DNA from 3 places in the Pseudonocardia wallangbongensis genome. Region 3 is predicted to be linked to each of the others. Evidence: riboswitches for the same ligand, from Rfam matches in the RefSeq annotation. Region 3 holds a riboswitch; each other region holds the start of a gene.

The links. Region 3 has a riboswitch for cobalamin ahead of ACU436_RS34685 (ribonucleoside-diphosphate reductase subunit alpha). Riboswitches for the same ligand answer to the same signal wherever they lie in the genome.
Region 1: it holds a riboswitch for cobalamin, as region 3 does, so the genes downstream of both, ACU436_RS28230 (methylenetetrahydrofolate reductase) here and ACU436_RS34685 (ribonucleoside-diphosphate reductase subunit alpha) in region 3, are expected to answer to the same signal.
Region 2: it holds a riboswitch for cobalamin, as region 3 does, so the genes downstream of both, cobN (cobaltochelatase subunit CobN) here and ACU436_RS34685 (ribonucleoside-diphosphate reductase subunit alpha) in region 3, are expected to answer to the same signal.

The regions. Positions count from the first base shown of each region.
Region 1 covers NZ_JBRERS010000009.1:68-7,142, forward strand. The annotation lists partial or broken gene ACU436_RS28225 (superoxide dismutase) at 1-170, opposite strand, end outside; cobalamin riboswitch at 742-876, shown strand; gene ACU436_RS28230 (methylenetetrahydrofolate reductase) at 1,018-2,004, shown strand; gene ACU436_RS28235 (hypothetical protein) at 2,124-2,288, shown strand; gene ACU436_RS28240 (YybH family protein) at 2,700-3,140, opposite strand; gene ACU436_RS28245 (multicopper oxidase family protein) at 3,199-4,833, opposite strand; gene ACU436_RS28250 (hypothetical protein) at 4,826-5,248, opposite strand; gene ACU436_RS28255 (LysR family transcriptional regulator) at 5,358-6,275, shown strand; gene ACU436_RS28260 (transposase family protein) at 6,602-7,075, opposite strand, start outside.
Region 2 covers NZ_JBRERS010000008.1:78,005-85,079, forward strand. The annotation lists gene cobN (cobaltochelatase subunit CobN) at 1-1,382, opposite strand, end outside; cobalamin riboswitch at 1,417-1,553, opposite strand; gene ACU436_RS26795 (hypothetical protein) at 1,549-1,965, opposite strand; gene ACU436_RS26800 (SDR family NAD(P)-dependent oxidoreductase) at 2,119-2,967, opposite strand; gene ACU436_RS26805 (carboxymuconolactone decarboxylase family protein) at 2,964-3,554, opposite strand; gene ACU436_RS26810 (FAD-dependent oxidoreductase) at 3,547-4,923, opposite strand; gene ACU436_RS26815 (alpha/beta fold hydrolase) at 4,923-5,798, opposite strand; gene ACU436_RS26820 (ABC transporter permease) at 5,824-6,678, opposite strand; gene ACU436_RS26825 (ABC transporter ATP-binding protein) at 6,675-7,075, opposite strand, start outside.
Region 3 covers NZ_JBRERS010000013.1:150,020-157,094, forward strand. The annotation lists gene ACU436_RS34665 (glycoside hydrolase family 16 protein) at 1-422, shown strand, start outside; gene ACU436_RS34670 (hypothetical protein) at 539-1,459, shown strand; gene ACU436_RS34675 (NADP-dependent oxidoreductase) at 1,469-2,371, shown strand; gene ACU436_RS34680 (ribonucleotide-diphosphate reductase subunit beta) at 2,411-3,469, opposite strand; gene ACU436_RS34685 (ribonucleoside-diphosphate reductase subunit alpha) at 3,460-5,889, opposite strand; cobalamin riboswitch at 5,914-6,140, opposite strand; gene ACU436_RS34690 (aminomethyltransferase family protein) at 6,379-7,075, shown strand, end outside.

The DNA of each region.
Region 1 (7,075 bases), on a different contig from region 3:
CCGTAGTCGCCGCCGTCGCGGGCGGCGGCGAGCTTGTCGAGGGTCTGGTTGAGGGCTCCGACGTAGGTCTGGTGGTGCTTGGAGTGGTGCAGCTCCATGATCTCGCCGGCGATGTGCGGGGCGAGGGCGCCGTAGTCGTAGGGAAGATCGGGCAGCGCGTACTCGGCCACAGGGGTACTCCTCGTTCGTGATCTGCAGTTGCGAACATCCAGCACCTGCAACTTACTGCTGAATCGGAGGCGGTGCTCGAGCGCGGTGCCCACGTGGGGGACGGGAGGGGTCCGGGGCCGCGGTACGGAGGCGTCGCCCACGAACCGGGCCCCGGACCCATGCAGCCGATGTCGAGCTGCCAGAACGATCACCGGCCGTTCCAGCATGCCACTGCCGAGAGAATCTTGCTACTGCAAGATGGTTGCAGCCATGACGGTCAGGCCTGCTCGGCGCGGTCGAAGTCCCCCCACTCGACCAGCCGGGAAGCCACCGCAAGGAGCGGCCCGTCGTGGGAGATCGCGAGAACACCGATGCCCTCCGACCGGGCACGGTCGAGCAGGAGGTGCCAGATGCGGGCCTGCTTCAGCGCGTCGAGGCTGGCGCTGATCTCGTCGGCAACGAGGTAGCGGAACGCGGCAGTGTCCGGGTCCCAGAAGTGCAGCGCGGCCGCCGAGCGGTCGTTGTGGCGCAGTACGGTGTTCGTCGCCGACGGTTCGGCGCGTGCCCTTCCGGGGCGCGGGTCGAGGCAAGAGGGAACCCGGTGCGAGTCCGGGACTGCCCCGCAGCGGTGAACGGGAACGACCGCCGTCAACGGCACTGGGTGTGAGCCTGGGAAGCGACGGCCAGTAGGTGCGCGCGAGCGTGGGCCCGTGAGTCCGAAGACCTGCCGCCGGTGCGTGCGCCGGCCGGTGCACGCTGATCCGCGGTCTCGAGGGCGGGCCGGGCGGATGCCGGGCCGTCGCGCCTCGGTTGCCGCTGCTGCCTGCCTTCTCCGCGGGTCGTCGTACCGCTCGCGAGGAGAGAGCAGTGGACAGCTACGGGCACGGGAACGACGGCGGTGGGCCGGTGAAGATCGTTCAGCGGATCGCCGGCGAGCGGCCGGTCTTCTCGGTCGAGTTCTTCCCGCCGAAGGACGAGCGCGGCGAGGTGGATCTCTGGCGGACCATCCGCCGCCTGGAGCCGCTGGATCCGGCGTTCGTCTCGGTCACGTACGGCGCGGGCGGGTCGAGCCGCGACCGCACCATCCGCACGACCGCTCGCATCGCCACCGACACCACCCTCGTCCCGATGGCGCACCTCACCGCGGTGTCGCATTCGGTCGCCGAGCTGCGCCGCGTGATCGGCGCTTACGCCGCAGCGGGCATCCGGAACGTGCTCGCGGTGCGCGGGGACCCGCCCGGCGACCCGCTGGGGGAGTGGGTCACCCACCCGCACGGCCTGGCTCATGCCGACGACCTGGTGCGGCTCGTGCGCCGGCTGGGTGACTTCTGCGTCGGCGTTGCGGCGTTCCCACACGGCCATCCCCGCTCGGCCGATGGGGACTCGGACCTCGCCCGGTTGCTGGGGAAGTTCCGGGCCGGGGCGGACTTCGCGGTCAGCCAGCTGTTCTGGGACCCGGAGGCGTTCCTACGGTTGCGTGACCGGCTCGTCGCGGCCGGATGCGTCGGCCCGCTCCTGCCCGGGATCATGCCGTTGACCACGGTCAGGACCTTCTGGCGCGGCCCGGAGTTGTCCGGTGCTCCGTTGCCGGGCGCCCTCGTCGACCGGCTCGGCCGCTACGCCGACGATCCGGTCGCCTTCCGCGCCGCGGGGATGGACGCGACCGCCGAGCTGTGCTCGCGTCTGCTCGACGAGGGCGTATCCGGCCTGCACTTCTACACCCTGAACCGCTCCGCCGCGACCGTGGAGCTGGTGATGTGGTTGGGCCTTGCCACCGAGCGACCGTCGACAACGCTCGGATGCCGGGTCGGTGAGCGGGCGCACGGGTCCGGCAGTGCTCTCAGCCTTCCGTGATGCCGGCACGCCCTCCGCATCGGCAGCGAGCTGGCATGGGGTCGACCTGGCCCGCTCGGGAACGCACACTGTTCGCTGCTGCAAGAGAATGGCAATTAGGCGACGAGCCGGAGGCGAGGATGGACGAGCACCGCACGGGGGAGTGCGCCGGTTGCGAGTGGGAGCGGCAGCCGCAGGCGTTCCGATGGTTCCCCGAGCTCGGCGCACCGCTGCAGGACGCGATGCCGGTGACCGACGTCCGCGCCGGCCAGGAGCGCGTGACGAGCCGTCGGGCCCGCGATTGACGTCGAGCGGTCGTCGGCGCCGTCAGTCGAGGATCGCTGCCCAGTACCGCTCGTTCGTCATCTCGCCCCGGACCGGTGTCGATCGGAGGCCGATGAAGGAGCCGGGCGTGGTGGCGGAGGTCGTTGCACGTCTGCGTGCGGAGTCGAAGGTGCTCATCCGCGGGAGGTCGGACTGGACGGTCGCGGCGACGGGGTGAACGATCCCGGACCTGGCCGGCGTTCGCACCGACCGTGGTCGTCACGGGTAACACCGTGTCCGAGAAGGGAGTTGCGCACTAACCACACGCATCGTCCCGCCTTGACCGCGGCTGGCATGGCACCCCGGGCGTCACGGTGTCACCACCGCTGGATGTGAGGGCCTGGGATGTGGTGCCGTCGCGCCGCGGCGCAGGCGGGAGTGGGTTGGCGGGATCACGGCTCGAGGTCGACAACGCCTTTGCTGCTGGTGATGTCGAGCGGCACGGAGACCTGGTCGTGCACGATCAACCACGCGCCGTCGATCTTCTGGAGGCAGTACGTGACTCTGACCCACATACCGCTCATCGCCGGCCCGTTCTTCAGCGTGCCGCTGAGGCGAGCGAAGGCGTGCCCGAAGGCCACGTCGTCGCCCACGGTGAGCGTCAGGTCGCGAACCTCGTAATTCACCCGCTCGAAGAACGTGAATACAGACGCCCAGTTCTTGAGTTTCGCCTCGATTCCGACGTGCTGGAGCGGCGGCTCGATGTCGAAGGACACGATGTCCGTTGTGTAGAGACGCCTCAGGCCCTCAAGATCCTTGCCTTGGAGCCCTTCGACGATCTTGTCGACCAGCTGGCGGATCTCGGCTTCGTCAACCTCGCGTTGCGTAGGCATCGATACTCAACCCTTTCCTTTGTGGTGGATTCCTGACTCATCCCAGGTGTGACACGAATCAGACGATCTCGAGGTTGGCCATCATGCCCATGTCCTCGTGTTCGGCGTTGTGGCAGTGGAAGAGGTATCGGCCGCGGTAGCCGTCGAAGCGGGTGATGATCTCGACCGCTTCGCCGGGTCGTAGCGAGATGGTGTCCTTGAGCCCGGCGTCGTGCGGCAGCGGCGGCCGGCCGCTGCGCGAGAGCACGCGGAAGCCGACCACGTGCAGATGGACGGGGTGGTGGACGTCGGCGATCAGCCGCCACACCTCGACGTCGCCGAGCCCGACGGTGACGTCGGAGCGCGCGGGGTCGAACGGGAGCCCGCCGATCAGCCACCCGTGGCCGCCGTGCACCTGCCCGGCGCGGAAGGCGATGTCGCGCACGTTGACGGCGTCCGACCGCTGCCAGGTCGGCAGATCGGTCGACAACGTGGCGGGGATGCGGCTGCCGTCGGTGCCGCGCCGTGCGACGCGGAAGGCCATCACCTCACGGGTGGGACCCGAGCCGAGCCGATTGACGAGCCTGACGCGCCCACCGATCGGGACCCCGGAGAAGTCGATGATCACGTCGTAGCGCTCGGCGGGCGCGATCGGCAGGAGCCCGTGGGTGACCGGCGCAGCGAGCAGTCCCTGGTCGGCACCGATCTGCACGAGATCGAGTCGTTCCCCGTCGTCGGTGACCGCTTCGAGTTCGTAGTGCCGGGCGTTGGAGGCGTTGAGCACGCGCAGTCGATAGCGGGCCGCGTCGACCTCGTGCATGGGCCAGGGCGCGCCGTTGACCAGGATCACGTCGCCGAGAACACCGGCGAGAAAGGGCTCCTGCACGCCCGGCTGCTTGCGCAGCGAGGGGTCGAGCGCGGGGTAGGCGAGGCTGCCGTCCGCGGCGAACGAACGGTCGGCGATCATGAGCGGCAGTTCGCGTTGCCTCGCGGGCAGGCCGAGTTGGTCCTCGGCGTCGTCGCGGACGATGTGCAGCCCGGCAAGCCCTCGCCAGATCGCGGGGGCGGTGAAGTCCATCCGGTGGTCGTGGTACCAGAGCAGCGTCGGCCGCTGGTCCATCGGGAACGTGTAGTCCCGCGTCAGCCTGGTCACCACCGCCCGCGGGTCCTGGATCCCCGGCATCCCCGGCATGCCGCTCATCGCGTGCATGTCGTGCACGCCGTGCATCGTCTCGGCGGAGTTCGGCCGGCGATCGGGCAGAACGAGGTCGGTCGGGTAGCCGTCGGAGTCCGCCGGGGTCCGTCCGCCGTGCAGGTGCACGACGGTCGGCATGGGCAGTTCGTTGCGATGCGTCACGGTGATCGGCCGTCCGCGGCGAGACTCGATCGTCGGCCCGGGGAAGGTGCCCCCGTAGGTCCACAGCGGCGTCCGGACTCCGGGCAGGATCTGCGCGACCGCCTCGCGCTGGGTGATCTCGTAACGGTCGACCCCGCCCGAGGTGCTGATCGGCTTCAGCACCGCGGGGATCGGCAGCGGTACTTCGAAGGGCGGCGGCAGCGGCACGGCGCTGGGCAACTCGGCACCGGTGAGCGACGGCCGGCGGGCCAGCGCGGTCGAGGTCGACAGCCCGGTGGCCGCAATCAGCCCCAGTGCCGCGCCGATGCCCAGCACCCGGCGTCGACCCACAGCGCGGTGCGCGTCGTGCTCACGCACGGCGCGTCTCCGTTTGCACGAGGGGATGGCGCCACACGGCGATGAACTGCACGACGATCGCGGCGACCGTCATCACGCCGAGCGGGATGTGCAGCCACAGCGCGCCGTCCAGGCCGGCGAAGTACTGCACCGTCTCCGCCGCGACGACCGCCGTCGTCGCCAGGAAGGGCCATGCCTGGTGCAGTCGCACCCACACCATGATCGCCACGATCACCTGCAGGTAGCCGATGGAGGTGACCACGTCGGCGCCGACCGCGTGCCAGCGCAGGCTGTCGAAGTCGCCGGTCAGGTACACCCCGGCGAACACCGGCTGGCCGACGATCGCCACGACGTGCGCACTGACGACCGCCCGGAACGCCCAGCCGATCGGCGCCGTCCTATGAACCGCAGCGGATCCCGGACTGCTGATCGTCACGGGGATCCTCCTCACTCTGATCTTCCGGTGCGAACGCCTCCAAGCTATGTCTTGAAAGATATGGCGTCTAAGATCAGTATTGCTATGGCGTTATGTCGAGGGAGGCATAGTGGAACTGAATGGGCTCAAGCAGTTCCTTGTGGTAGCGCGACTGGAGCACCTCAGCCGGGCAGCCGAGGAACTGCATGTAGCCCAGCCGTCGCTGAGCCGCACCATCACCCGGCTGGAGAGCGAACTGGGCGCGCCGCTGTTCGACCGCAGCGGCCGGCTCCGGCTGAACGACGCCGGGAAGCTCTTCCGCGATCACGTCGAACGTTCCCTCGGCGAGCTCGAGGCGGGACGGCGCGCCGTCGACGCGGCCGCCAGCGGGGAACTGGGCACCGTGCGACTGGCGTCGGAAACCTTCCTCACCCTCACCGGCCCGCTGGCGGCCTACAAGCGTGCCCATCCCGCGGTCGAGATCGAGCTCCACTGGTCGCCTGCCGAGGACATGGCCGCCCGCCTGCGGGCCCAGGACGTCGACCTCTGCGTCACCTCGCAGCCGATCCACGCCGACGGTCTGGAGTCGACGCAGCTGTTCGACGAGGCGGTGGATGTCTGCGTTCCACTCGATCACCCGCTTGCCGGCCGTGCGACGGTGAGCGCCGTCGAACTCGCCGACGAGCCGTTCGTCACCGCCCGCAAGGGACACTGGCTACGCCGGATGCTCGAGCGGCTCTTCGCCGCCCGAGACCTCACCCCGAAGATCGTCTGCGAGGTCGACGAGCACAGCGCCATCGCGGCCCTGATCGACGCGGGACTCGGCATCGGTCTCGTCCCCGCCTTCGCCCGCCGCGGCGCCACGGAAGCTCCGCTCACCTGGACCGCCGTCGACGAACCCGACTGCCGCCGCAGGGTCACCCTGCACTGGGGAGCCGACGGCCACTTGGCACCCGCCGCCCGCCTGATGCGCACCACGATCACCAACTGGGACTGGAACGCCGGCGAACCCCACGAGGTGCACTGGTGGCCGGCTCGTCGGGGGTGAGGGGCCGATCTCGAGCCGACTCTGGATGCCGGCGCCGCCGCCTGGCGTGCATCTCGGTCACACGGGGAAGGAGGTGACCGCTACGAGATTGCCGTCGCCGTGGTGGATCGTCACGACGCCGGCGGGGGCTGTCGGGCTCACCAGCGGTAGGTCGCCGGTGCTGAGGGTGATCCTCGGAGATCTGGGTGCCCGCCTCCGTCAGCCCGGGTCGCTGCTCGCCGCGGCGGTCGCATGCGCCACTCGGTCGTCGGTGCGGTGGAGATCCACTACGAGGCGATGAACTCCCCGGCGACCCGGACTAGACACTGAGCCCTTTCCACTTGGCGTCAGTGGGCGTGGATGAGCACCAGGATCGCCTTGACCAGGTCAGTCGCCCGGCGCGGGCAGCAGCGGATCTTGCGGAGAACGCGCCACGCCTTGAGCTGGGCGTTGCCGCGCTTGCCCGGTCCGCGCTGACGAGCGTGGGCTGCGTTGACGTCCTTCTGGTTTCGCGAGAGGTGCCGACGTTCGCCGGACTCGGGGTCGGCGGAGCGGCGCCGTTGCGGGGTCTCGAATTCCGAGCCGCGGTAGCCGTGATCGACGATCACCCGCACTCCCGCCTTGTGGAGGGCGTCGATGATGCCGTGCTCTCGGGCGGCTCCCATGTCGTGGCGGGCGCCGGGTAGAGCGGCAGACGCCCAGATCAACCGACCGGCGGGGTCGGCGATGACCTGCACGTTCACCCCATGGCACTTGTGCTTGCCGGAGAAGTACGGTCGATCGCGCCCGGATCCCATGCCGACCCGGTCGATGCGCAGCAA
Region 2 (7,075 bases), on a different contig from region 3:
ATCAGGACGACGTTGCCGAACTGCATCGAGGCCAGCGCGATGTCGTCCCCGTCCACGTACAGCGAGCCCGGCGGCTCGCCCCACTGCGAGCGCATGCCGTCGGTCAGCGCGGACGGCAGCGCGTCGAACCAGCGCCGGTACTCGGCGAGCCGGACGCGCGCGGGCGCGGCCGCCAGTTGCTCCTCGGTGAGCCACTCCACGTCGTGACCACCTGCGGCGATCAGCGAGTGGATCAGCTCGTCGGAGTCCTCCGGGAAGTCGCCGACCGCGTAGCCGGCATCCCGCAGGGCCCGCAGCAGCACGACGGCGGACGCGGGGGTGTCCAGCCCGACCGCGTTGCCCACCCGGGAGTGCTTGGTCGGGTAGCTCGACAGCACCACGGCGACCTTCCGCGAGGCCACCGGCGTGGCGTGCAGCCGGGCGTGCCGCACGGCGAGACCGGCCAGCCGGCCGGCCCGCTCGGGGTCGGCGCGGTAGACGGGGATGTCGTCGCCCGGCTCGGTCTCCTTGAACGAGAACGGCACCGTGATCAGGCGGCCGTCGAACTCGGGGATCGCGACCTGCATCGCGGCGTCCATCGGCGAGAGCGCGGCGTCCGACGCCGCCCAGGTGGCCCGCGACGTCGTCAGGCACAGCCCCTGCAGGACGGGCACGTCGAGGGTGGCGAGCGCGCCGGCGTCCCACGACTCCTCCTCACCACCGGCGCTCGCGCCGGCCGCGACCGTGCCGCCCGCCGCCAGCACGGTGGCGACCAGCGCGTCGGCCCCGCCCAGCAGCTGCATGAGCTCGGGCTGCGCCCCGCGCAGCGAGCCGCAGTGCACGGGCAGCGCGTTCGCGCCGCGGGCCTCGATCGCCTCGCACAGCACGTCGACGAACGCGGTGTTGCCCGACAGCTCGTGCGCCCGGTAGAAGACCACGCCGACGGTCGGCTTCGCCGGGTCCTGCGTGCGGGCGCCGTGGACGCCGAACTCGGGCATCGCGGCGGGCGGGTCGAACCCCTCGCCGGTGAGCAGCACGGTGTCGGAAAGGAACCGGTGCAGCTCGCGCAGGTTGGCGGTGCCACCGGCGGCGAGGTATCCGAGCGCCTCGGACGCGACCCCGGCCGGCACCGTCGACGCGGCCATCAGCTCCGCGTCCGGCGCCGCCTCCCCGCCCAGCAGCACGACCGGCAGCCCGGACGCCGCGAGCGCGTCCACACCCTCCGGCCAGGCCCGGCGGCCGCCGAGCAGCCGCAGCACGACGACGGCGACGCCGTCGAGCAACGGCGGCAGGCCGTCCGGCTCGACGCGGGCCGGGTTGGCGGTGCGGTACAGCGCGCCCGACCCGCGGGCGGCCAGCAGCTCCGTGTCGGCGGTGGACAGCAGCAGCACGGGCTGCGTCATCGGCGTTCCTCCCGAGGGTCCGCGCCCTCTGCTCGGCGGAGTCGTGACGGCAGCGAGTGTCTGGCTCCCGGGTGCTCCCCGGTGACAGTGGCGGGACCGCGCCGGAGTCACACCGGCTTCCTGCACTGCCGTCCCGGAGAACTGGAACACACGGCGGGTCCGGCGGTCAACGCGTCGTGAGGATGCCGACCTTCCCGGTGGGGGTTTGCCCCACCCCGTCATGACCGGCGCACCGCAGTGACCCGGCGCCCCGGAGGCGGAACGCTCGACGCGTGATCGGGAGCGGGGGGACGGTGCGGGCGGCGGTGTGGAGCGCGCGGCACCCGTGGTGGGCGATCGCGGCGTGGGTCGGCTTCGTGCTGCTGTGCGTCGGCGCGGGGGCGGCGACGGGCACGAACCGCGGCTCGATCGCCGACTTCCGGATCGGTGAGGCCGGCCGGGCCGAGACGATCGCCGAGCAGGGCGGGCTCACCCCGCCGCTCGTCGAGCAGGTGCTGATCACGGCGCCGGCCGGAGCGCTCGACGCGACGGCCGCCGGCCGCGGTGCCCGCTCGGGCTCGAGCGCTCGCCTGAGGTCGACCACACCGGCAGATCTGTCCCAGTATGCGAGACGCCGGCCGACTTCGCACACCCAGCATCGACTTCACACAAGCCCGGCCCTATGCGAAGTCCATGCTGGATGTGCGAAGTGCCCGCGATCGAGGGCGGACGCCGGGCCAGGAGCGACACGGGTGCGTCAGCGGCCGTGCGAGCCGGGCCGGACCAGGTGGCCGCCGAAGCCGACGGGTTCGAGCTCGTCGGCCAGCCCGGTCTCGAACGCGTCGGCGATGCGGTCGATCGTCCAGTTCCCGGTGAGCATCGTCCCGATGGCGGGGTGCCGGATCAGCCCGAGCTCGCTGCGGGCCCGGCGGACGATCTGGCCGGTCAGCGCCGCGGAGCGGTCGCTGAGCAGGTAGCGCACGACGGCGGCGACGTCCTCGGGGTGCGCGTGACCGTCGTGCGGCGGCAGCTTCATCCGCGTGACGGCCAGCGGGGAGACGGCGTTGACGCGAACGCCGGTGCCGTGGAGATCGAGCGCCCAGCCGTAGGTCAGCGACGCGATGGCGCCCTTGGTCGCGCCGTAGACCGCGAGCCCCGGCTGCCCGAGGTGGGTGCCCGAGGTGACGTTGACGATCGACCCGCCGCCCTGCGCGCGCATCCGGCGGATCGCCGCGTGGCCGCAGTGGATCGACCCGAGGACGTTGACCTCGACCATGGCCGTGCTCTGCTCCGCGGTGGTCTCCCACGCGGGTGCCTCGGTGAGGACCCCGGCGTTGTTGACCAGCCCGTCGAGGCGGCCGAACTCGCGGACGCAGGTGAAGACGACCTCGTCCGCGGCACCCGGGTCCGTGACCGAGTGCACGCTCGCCGCGGCCCGCCCGCCCCGCGCGCGGATCGCGGCGACGACCTCCCGCGCCGCGTCCTCGTCGACGTCGTTGACCACGACCGCGGCTCCGGCGTCGGCGGCGTCGAGCGCGTAGGCCCGGCCCAGGCCCCGCCCGCTGCCGGTCACGACGATCGCGCGGCCCGCCAGCTCGGCGCTCACGGGCGCTCCGCCGGGCGCAGCGCGTATGCGTTGTTGATGTGCGCGATCGTCTGGTAGTAGCCGATCGTCGTCACGAGCTCGAACACCCCGGCCCGCCCGAACGTCTCCTGGGCCGCCGCGAAGGTCGCGTCGCCGACGCGGTGGTCCGCCAGGAGCTGGTGCGCGAACCCGTGCACGAGCGCGTCGAGCTCCCCGTCGTCGTCATCGCCGAAGGCGGGCGCGCCCGCCCACAGCGAGCGGACCGTCGCGTCCGGCACGCCCACCGACAGCGCGAGCCGCTCGTGGGCCTGCCACTCGACCTCGCTGTCGGTGAGGCGCGCGACCGTGAGGATCGCCAGCTCCCGCGCCCGGTCGGGCAGCCCGACCTCGTACCGGACCGCCCGGCCGAGCCGCTCCAGCGGCGCCCCGGCGGCCGGGCTGAGCAGCATCGCCCGGTAGGGCCCGCTCAGCACCCCGTCGGCGTCGGCGACGGGGAAGAAGCCCGCCTGGCTCTGCCGGGGACCGCCGACGAACGTGGCGTGCAGGTCGCGCTGGGCGCCGTCCAGGTCGTCCGGACGCAGCCGCGGCAGCCGCTCGCCGTCACCCACGGCCCGCCTCCTGGGCCGCCGCGATCCCCGCGGCCCGGCCGAACACGAGGCCGCGCATCACCGACGTCGCGCCCGGGTACTTGTGGTGGTAGATCCCGGTGCACTCCCCCGCCGCGTAGACGCCGGGCACCGGGTTGCCGGCGGCGTCCACCACGCGGGCGCCCGCGTCGGTGGCGATGCCGCCGTAGGTGAAGACGATGTCGGTGACGAGCGGGATCCCGAGGAACGGCGGGGTCTCGATCGGCACCGCCCAGTTCGACTTCGGCGGCGTCAGGCCCGCCGTGTGCCGGCCGTCGGGCCGGCTCGGGTCGGACGGCCCGGGCACCACCGCGGCGTTGTACTCCCGGACCGTCGCCTCCAGGGCCGCCGCGTCGAGGCCCAGCTCGGCGGCGAGGTCGGCGAGGCTGTCGGCGCGGATCGGCGCCCGGTCCGTCAGCAGGCCCCGCTCGATCCCCGGCACCTGCAGGAACGACGCGTCCGAGACGAAGTACGCGCACGAGCCCGGGTTGGCGAGGATCGCGCGGGCGCAGTCCTCGTAGGTCTCGTCGACCGTGCCGGTGCCCTCGTCGAGGAACCGGCTGCCGTCTCGGTCGACGAGGATCCCGTACGGGAAGACCATCACCGACGCCTCGGGCTGGGTGCTGCGCGCGTCCACCGGCTCGCCGTGGAAGCCGGCCCACTCGCCGCCCCCGGCGGCCCCCAGCGCCAGCACCAGGTCGATGACCTCGCCGGTGTCGAACCGGCCCCCGGGCGCGATCGGCTTCATGCCGGCGGCCGCGTCGCCGAGGTGGCGCCGCAGCCGGTCGGGGTCGCCCTCGAAGCCGCCGCACGCGACGACCACGGTCCGGGCGGTGACCGTGGTCCCGGAGAAGGTCACCTCGTAGCCGGCACCGGCGGGGTCGATCGCGCTCACGGGTGCGCCGTAGCGGACGTCGACCTGGGCCTTCTCGCAGGCGTCGGTGAGCCGGCGCACGAGGGACTCGCCGCCACCCACCGGCATCATCCGCGGGCGCGAGGCCGTGACGAAGTAGGTGGCGCGCCGCTGGAACCGCACGCCGTGGCTCTGCACCCACTCCATCGCCTCGGGCAACCGCTCGACGAGCGCCTCGACGTAGGCGCGGTCGGTCAGCCCGCGCGAGAAGGACGTCATGTCCTCGACGAACCCGGCCGCGGGCTCGTACACGTCCTCGAGGCGGAAGTAGGCGTCGGTCCAGCGGGTGTTGCCGCCGGCCTCGGCGGCGTCCGCCTTCTCCAGCAGCAGGACGGTGCCCGACGGCCCCAGCTGCTCGGCGGCCGATGCCGCGGCGCCGAGGCCGGCGACCCCGCCACCGATGACCACGACGTCGGCCTGGCCCTCCACCTGCGCCATCACCGGCTCCCCTCGTGTGCGAGTACGGGCTCGGCGGAGCGCCGGACGTGGTCGCGGACGACCTGCGCCAGCAGCTCCGGACGGTCGAGGCTCGGCGCGTGCCGGGCGTCCAGCACCCGGGTGGCCAGCAGCGGCGAGAGGCCGTCGAGGTGGCGCTGCCAGTCCGGTTCCAGCAGCGGGTCCTGGGCACCGGCGACGACCGTGACCGGCACGGTGAGCTCGCGCAGCGGCGCGGGCCAGCCGTCGGGCGGCGGCGGGGCCGACCCGGCCGGGTGCGTGACGGTGCCCGCGAGCAGGCACTGCACGTGCCCGCGGCGCTCGGTGTTGGCCTGCCGGTCCGCGATGACCGCGGCGCGCCCGTCGAAGGCGCCGGCCATGTGGTCCATGACCCGCGCGATGTCCTCGACGGTGCCCGCGTAGCGGCCCAGCTGCTCGGCGCCGAACGCCGAGCGCCACGGCCCGCCCGACCCCGAGACGCTCACGACGCTGTGCACCGGGATGCTCGGCGTGGCGGCGACGGCGTCGCGCAGCAGGATCGAGCCGCCCATCGAGGTGCCGACCGCGTGGACCCGCGCGTCCGGCCCGCAGACGGCGCGGACGAACGACCCCAGGTGGGCGGCGCGGTAGGCGTACATCGACCGGTCGTAGTAGACGATCTTGTCGGTGCGGCCGAACCCCAGCATGTCGGGCGCGACGACGCGGAAGTCCGCGGCGAGCTCGGGGGCGAGGCGCGACCAGAGGGTGCGCGCGTCGGCGCCGAACCAGCCGTCGTGCACGAGCAGCAGGACGGACCGGTCGTCGCCGGCTCCGGAGTCCAGGTAGTGGGTGGTCACGCCGTCGTGGCGCACGTCGTGGGCGTGGAGGGAGGAGGGCAACGTTGATCCTTCCGGGTGGGGGTGGCTAGTCGTCCTGCCACGGGACGAGGCGGCGGCCGAGCATGTTGATCACACTGGAGCCCAGCCAGCCGACGAGGCCGACGATCGTGAGCCCGACGAACATCGCCGAGACGTTCAGCACCTGCCAGGAGTTCCAGATGATGTAGCCGATGCCGTCCTGGCCGCTCACGAACTCTGTGGAGACGACGATGATCAGCGCCTGGCCGAATCCCAGCCGCAGCCCGCCGATCACCGAGGGGATGGCCGCGGGGATCGTCACCCGCAGCAGCCGGGTGGTGCGCGGGAGCTCGAAGGCCTGCGCGACGTCGGCGTAGATCGGCGGGCTGTACGTGACCCCGCCGACGGTGTTGATGCAGACCATGAAGAACACGCCGAGCGTGACCAGCGCGACCATGCTCGCGTCGCCGATCCCGAAGAAGATGATCATCAGCGGGAACAGCGCCAGCTTCGGCAGCGGGTAGGTGGCCGTGATGACGGCGTTGAGCGCGTACCGCACCACCGGGACGAGGCCCATGAGCAGGCCGACGACGATCCCCAGCAGGGCGCCCAGCACGAACCCGAGCCCGAGCCGGATCCCGGACGCCGCGACGTTGTCCAGCAGCTCATCGCGCAGGTCGGAGTCGGTGACGTAGCGCAGGGACTCGAGCAGGACCGTCGACGGCGCCGGGAAGAAGTTCTCGTCGAGCAGCCCGGTGCGGCTGGCCAGCTCCCAGAGCAGCAGCAGCGCGACCGGCGTCAGGACGCCCCAGAGCAGCTTGCGCCGCCGCTCCCGCTGCCGCCCGCGCACCAGCTCCCGGGCCGTGTGTTCGCGCGGTTCCGGCCGCTGCACCCGGCTCACCACCGTGCTGAGCGTCGTCACGTCGCCACCTCCATCCCGGCCCGGTCCGGCGTGAGGCGATCGCCCACCGAGCCGGCGATCGCCTGCCACAGCTCGACGACGAGGTCGCCGAAGGCCTTGTCGCGGCGCAGCTCCGCCACGTCCATCCCGGCCTTCGGCGGGGCCTCGCGGACCATGTCGATGCGACCGGGTCGCGCCGACAGCACGACGATGCGGTCGGCGAGGGTCACCGCCTCCTCGATGTCGTGGGTGATGTAGACGACCGTGGAGCGGGTCGTCGACCAGATCCCCAGCAGCTCCTGCTGGATCACCAGCCGGGTCTGGGCGTCCAGCGCGGCCAGCGGCTCGTCCATGAGCAGCAGGTGCGGCTCCGTGGCCAGCGCCCGCGCGATCGCGACGCGCTGGCGCATGCCGCCCG
Region 3 (7,075 bases):
GGGCCCGGACCGACAAGGGGCGCGGCCGGGGTTCGGCCATCCTGCTGTGGCCGGACTCCCTGGACAAGGCGGCCGACGGCGAGCTGGACATGATGGAGGTGCCCCGGGAGGACCGGGCGCAGGCCCATTTCGTGATCCACTACTCGGCTCAGAACAAGCTCGCGGGCAGCAAGGTGAGCGGCGACTTCAGCCAGTGGCACACGTTCGCCATGGACTGGCTGCCCGACCGCATCACCTGGTACGTCGACGGGGTCAAGCAGTTCGAGACCACCGACCGCAACGTGATCCCGACGAGCCCGATGCACCTGACGATCCAGCTCGACATGGGCCCCTACGAGGAGTGGATCCTCGCGCCGGACGAGACCACGCCGGCCGAGGTCCGCCTGGAGGTCGACTGGGTGCGCGTGTACGCGCGGCGGTAGCCGCTCTCACCCCGGTCACAACCTCAGCGCGCTCACAGGGTGGCTGTGCCACGGTCGGTCCCCAGCGCGCTGAAGATCGTGCGCCCGGAAGAGGCACCCAGAAGATCGGAGGCACGATGGCGGTCTGCCGTCACCGGTCGCGTCGGCTCGCGGCCGTGCTTGCCGTGCTCGCGGCGACCGCCCTGCTCGCGGCGTGCGGCACCGAGATCCCCGGCACGGCGGACGGCTGCGGCATCTACAAGCCGGGCCAGCCCGACGACTGTGCCGAGGGCACGGGCGGCGGCTCGGCGGACGGCCAGGACGGCGGGGGAAGCAAGTTCGACGCCGAGGTCGGGCGCATCGCCATCTCGGCGGACGGCAACCAGCACGACAACGACGACTGGGCGTCCACGCCCATGGCGCTGGCGCTCCTCGCGCACAAGAACCTCCAGGCCAACCTGGTGCACTTCGACTACAACAACCACATCTGGGACTCCGACGCCGACCACGTCAAGAACATGACGGAGAGCGCCAAGGAGGGCGGCGAACGCTTCGGGTTCGACATGTCCCGGTTCTTCGACGACACCGACAAGGACCAGCTGGACGCCGGCACCCAGAACCTGGTGAAGGAGATCAACGCCTCCACCGACGACGACCAGCTCTCGATCGTGCTCGCCGGACCCATCGAGACCGTCTGGATGGCGCTGGACGCCGCCGACTCGGAAGCCCGCAAGCACGTGGAGTGCATCACCCACGGCGAGGACAGCTTCAACCAGACCCACGGCAAGGAGGAGCACGGCGGTCACGACTACGACGACCTGCTCGACCTGGGCTGCGAGAAGGTGGACATCCCCGACCAGAACTCCGGGCTCGGCCCCACCGAGATGGACTTCTGGGACTTCCTGCAGGACAGCGGCGACGACAACCTGGAATGGCTGTACTCCCGGCTCGACCTGGTGGGCAACGGCGACGTCTCCGACGCCGGGATGGTCTTCTACGCCATCACCGACGAGAAGGACGCCGACCGCTCCGACCTGAAGTCGTACCTCGAGTCGTAAGTTGATCCCGTGCGCGCATATGGATTCACTGAGGTAGGCGGTCCGGAGAAGCAGGCGTTCCTGGATGTCCCCGTCCCGGAGCCGGGCACCGACGAGCTGCTGGTGCGGGTGCGGGCGGCCGGGGTGAACCCGGGGGACTGGCGGGTCCGGGACGGCTCCTACGGCACCAGCGGGCCCGCGGTCCTGGGCAGGGAGGTCGCCGGCACGGTCGTCGCCGTGGGCCCCGGAGTGTCCGGTTTCGCGGTCGGTGACGAGGTGTTCGGCGGCTGTCCGGGGATGGTCGGCGGCTGGGCCGAGCAGGCGGTGGTCACGGCGTCGTTCGCGGCGCACCGGCCGGACGGGGTGAGCCCGGAGGATGCGGCGGCGCTGCCGGTGGCGGCGGGTACCGCGTTCGACGCGCTGAACCGGCTCGGCCTGCCCGCGGGAGCGACGTTCCTGGCCAACGGCGCCGGCGGCGGGGTGGGGATCCCGGCCGTGCAGTTGGCCAGCGCGCGCGGGCTGCGGGTGATCGGGGTGGCGAGCCCGGCCAAGCACGATCTGGTGGCGAAGCTCGGCGGGGTTCCCGTGGCCTACGGTGACGGTGTCGTCGAGCGGGTGCGCGCGGCGGCCCCGGACGGGGTGGACGCGATCCTCGACATGGTCGGTGGCGACGCCCTGCGGACCGTCGCCGGGCTGCTCCCGGACGCCTCGCGGCTGACGTCGATCGCGGACCGGCCACTGGCGATCGAGCTCGGAGGCTTCTCCCTCGAGCGGGACCGGAGCACGGCGGTGCTCACCGAGCTGGCGCGGCTGGTGCAGGCCGGTGACCTGGACCCGCACGTCACGGAGGTCCGGCCGCTGTCCGACGCGGCGGCCGCCCTCGCGCTGGTGGAGGGCGGGCACGTCACCGGGAAGGTCATCCTCGTCCCCTGAGGACGTGCTGTTGGCGCCGCCGCGCCGGCGATGCTGCCGTCAGTCCCAGGCGAGCGTTCCGCCCGACCGGTAGTCGATCACCCGGGTCTCGAAGAAGTTCTTCTCCTTCTTCAGGTCCATGGCCTCCGAGATCCACGGGAACGGGTTGTCGGGCTCGCCGTGCAGCGGTTCGAGCCCGATCTGCCGGGCGCGGCGGTCGGTGATGAACCGCAGGTACTGCGCGCAGGCGTCCGCGGTGAGGCCGAGCATGCCGCGGGGCATGGTGTCGCGGGCGTAGGCGATCTCCAGCTCGCAGGCCTCTCCGAGCATGCCCCGGATCTCGTCGGCGAACCCGTCCGTCCACAGGTGCGGGTTCTCGAGCTTGATCTGGTTGATGCAGTCGATGCCGAAGTTCAGGTGGATCGACTCGTCGCGCAGGATGTACTGGTACTGCTCGGCGACGCCCACCAGCTTGTTCCGGCGCCCCAGCGACAGGATCTGCGCGAACCCGGTGTAGAACCACATGCCCTCGAACACCACGTAGAACGCGACGAGATCACGCAGGAACGCCCGGTCGGCCCCGGGCGTGCCGGTGGTGAAGCCGGGGTCGGAGAGGCTCTCGGTGTACCGCAGGGCCCACGCGTCCTTGTCGGTGATCGAGGGCACCTCGCGGTACATGTTGAACAGCTCGCCCTCGTCGAGGCCGAGGCTCTCGCAGATGTACTGGAACGTGTGGGTGTGCACGGCCTCCTCGAAGGCCTGCCGCAGCAGGTACTGGCGGCACTCGGGGTTGGTGAGGTGCCGGTAGACGGCCAGCACGATGTTGTTGGCCACCAGCGACTCGGCCGTGGCGAAGAACCCGAGGTTGCGCTGCACCATCAGCCGCTCGTCGGCGGTGAGGCCGTCGCGGGAGCGCCAGAGCGCGATGTCGGCCTGCATCCCGACCTCGGTGGGCATCCAGTGGTTGCTGCACGCCGCGAGGTAGCGGTCCCACGCCCAGCGGTACTTGAGCGGGAGGAGCTGGTTGACGTCCGCCCGGGCGTTGATCATCCGCTTCGCGTCGGCGTCGACCGGGGCGGCGCCGCGGTCGATCGTCTCCAACCCGGTGGTCACTGGCAGGCCTCGCAGTCCGCGTCGTCGACGCTGCACGCCGCAGTCTCGATCGGGGCGGCGGAGACCGCGTTGAGCTTGCCGTCCGTGCCGCGCAGGGTGGACTTCTCCACGTGCGTGGCCGACTGCGCCCGCAGGTAGTAGGTGGTCTTGAGGCCCTTGTGCCAGGCCAGGCGGTAGAGCTCGTCGAGTGCCCGGCCGCTCGGGGCGGCGACGTAGAGGTTGAGCGACTGGGCCTGGTCGATCCACTTCTGCCGCCGGGACGCGGCCTCGACCAGCCAGTGCGGCTCGATCTCGAAGGCGGTGGCGTAGCGCGCCTTCAGGTCGGCGGGCACCCGGTCGATCGGGCCGAGGCTGCCGTCGAAGAGCTTCAGGTCGGCCACCATCGCCGGGTCCCACAGCCCGCGCGCCTTGAGGTCGGCCACCAGGTACTGGTTGATCACGGTGAACTCGCCGGACATGTTCGACTTCACGAACAGGTTCCGGAACTGCGGCTCGATCGACTGCCCGACCCCGCAGATGTTGGAGATCGTCGCGGTCGGCGCGACGGCCATGACGTTGGAGTTGCGCATCCCCTGCGCGCGCACCCGGTCCCGCAGGGCGTCCCAGTCGAGCGTGACCGAGGCGTCGACGTCGAGGCCGTCGCCGTCGCGGGCGGCGGCCAGCAGCGCGAGCGAGTCGATCGGCAGGATGCCGCGGCTCCACAGCGAGCCGTCGTAGCTCCCGTACCGGCCGCGCTCGGCGGCGAGGTCGGACGAGGCGGCGATGGCGTGGTAGCTGAGGTTCTCCATGCTGCGGTCGGCGAACTCGACGGCGGCGTCGCTCGCGAACGGGATGCCCTGGGCGAACAGCGCGTCCTGGAAGCCCATGAGACCGAGGCCGATCGGGCGGTGGCGCAGGTTGGACCGGCCGGCCTGCGGGATCGTGTAGAAGTTGACGTCGATCACGTTGTCGAGCATCCGCACGGCGGTCCGCACGGTCCGTTCCAGCTTCGCGGTGTCGAGCCCGTCGGGGCCGGTGTGCGCGGCGAGGTTGACCGAGCCGAGGTTGCACACGGCGACCTCACCGTCCTCACCGGCTTTCGTGTTGAGCGTGATCTCCGTGCACAGGTTCGACGAGTGCACGACGCCCACGTGCTGCTGCGGGGAGCGCAGGTTGCACGGGTCCTTGAACGTGATCCACGGGTGGCCGGTCTCGAACAGCATCGTCAGCATGCGTCGCCACAGCGCGACCGCGGAGACGCGCCGGAACACCCGGATCTCACCGCGGTCGGCCGCGGCCTCGTACTCGCGGTAGCGGGTGGCGAACGCGGTGCTGTGGAGGTCGTGCAGGTCGGGGGTCTCGTCTGGGGAGAACAGGGTCCACTGCGCGCCCGCCTCGACGCGGCGGAGGAACTCGTCGGGCACCCAGTTCGCGGTGTTCATGTCGTGGGTGCGGCGGCGGTCGTCGCCGGTGTTCTTGCGCAGGTCGAGGAACTCCTCGACGTCGACGTGCCAGGTCTCCAGGTACGCGCAGGCGGCGCCCTTGCGCTTGCCGCCCTGGTTCACGGCCACCGCGGTGTCGCCGGCGATCTTGAGGAACGGCACGACGCCCTGGGAGCGCCCGTTGGTGCCCTTGATGTGGGCGCCGAGGCCGCGCACCGGGGTCCAGTCGTTGCCCAGCCCGCCGGAGTACTTCGCGAGCAGGGCGTTGTTCCGGTAGCCCTGGAAGATCGAGTCCAGGTCGTCGGCGACGGTGGTGAGGAAGCACGACGACAGCTGCGGCCGGGTGGTGCCGGAGTTGAACAGCGTGGGCGTGGAGGCCATGAACCGATGAGAGGACAGCAGCTCGTAGAACTCGATCGCGCGGCCCTCGCGGTCGTCCTCGCGCAGGGCCAACCCCATGGCCACCCGCAGGAAGAACGCCTGGGGCAGCTCGAAGCGCACGCCCTGCTCGTGCAGGAAGTAGCGGTCGTAGAGGGTCTGCAGGCCGAGGAACGTGAAGTCGAGGTCGCGCTCCGGGCGCAGCGCCACCGTCAGCCGTTCCAGGTCGAACGTCAGCAGGGCCGGGTCGGCCAGCTCCAGCGCAACGGCCCGCCGCAGGTAGTCGCGGACGTACCGGGGGTAGATCGCGGCCATCTCGTCCTGGCTCGCCTGCCGGTGGGCCCCGGCCAGGTGGCTCAGGGCTTCGGTCCGCAGGCCGTCGAGGAGCAACCGTGCCGCGACGGCGGAGTAGTTCGGCTCCGACTCGACGAGGGAGCGTGCGGCCATGACCGGGGCGAGGGCGAGCTCGTCCGCGGTGATGCCGTCGTAGATCGTGCGGCGGGTCTCCGCCAGCACCGTGGCGGCGTCGACGTCGGCGATGCCGGCCACGGCCTCGTCGACGAGCCGCTCGACGCGGGTGGGTGGGGCGGTGATGACGGCAGGTGGGGTGATGGCAGGTGGGGTCACAGCTCTCTCCTCGCGAGCTCGGGGGACCGGGCTTCGCCGATGGCAGGTCTTCGGACTCGTGGGCGTGCACCGCCACAACCTCGTGGCCGGCGCTCCTACTGGCCGTCGCTTCCCAGGTGGTGTGACACCCAGTGCTTCTGACGGCGGTCGTTCCCGCTCACCGCTGCGGGGCAGTCCCGGATTTCCACCGGGTTCCCTCTCGCCTCCCTCCGCCTGGCTGGCGGAGCGGAACCATCAGCGGCGCTGACCCTACATGTTGTGGCACGGACGACGTTGAACCCCCACATGTCGTGGCGTGTCGCGCGTGCTCTTCCAATTCTGCCGAATTGTCGAGTTGCACATCGTGGAACTCATTGACCGATCTAGAAATGAGTCGTACCGTTCTCGCACGCTGCGAGATAAAGGAATCCGGTACGGAATCTTTCCGTGCTCGCTCTTCCGGTGCCCGCGGTCGTTGATCATCTGATCCGGCAGATCTTGGAGACGAAGATGACGAACGGTGCCGTTACCGCCCCGTCCCACCACAACCAGCCTTCGGTCGACCAGTCCGACCGCCTCGTCCCGATCAACCTCCGGCAGAGCGGGTCCACCCCCGTCGAGATGTTGATCTCCACGCGGATCCGCAAGTCCCCGTACTGGCACCTCTCGGCGGCCGCCGGGTGCTGGCGGGCCGAGGTGTACAACCGCGTCTACCACCCCCGCGGCTACGTCCGCCCGGAGGACGGCGGCGCGATGGCCGAGTACGAGGCGCTCGTCAACCACGTCACGCTGTGGAACGTCGCGGTCGAGCGCCAGATCCGCGTGAAAGGCCCGGACGCCGAGGCGTTCGTCAACTTCGTGATCACGCGGGACGCCGCGAAGATTCCCGTGATGCGTGCGCGGTACGTGATCCTCTGCAACGAGTACGGCGGGATCCTGAACGACCCGGTGCTGTTGCGGATCGCGGAGGACGAGTTCTGGTTCAGCATCTCCGACTCGGACCTGCTGCTCTGGCTGCAGGGCGTCAAGATCGGGCAGCCGTTCGACGTGCGGATCGCCGAGATCGACGTCGCGCCGGTCCAGATCCAGGGCCCGCGGTCGGTCGACCTGATGGTCGACCTCGTCGGCCCCGACCTCGCGGACCTGCCGTCGTACGGGCTGATGGAGGCCACCGTCGCCGGGCTACCGGTGGTCATCTCGCAGACCG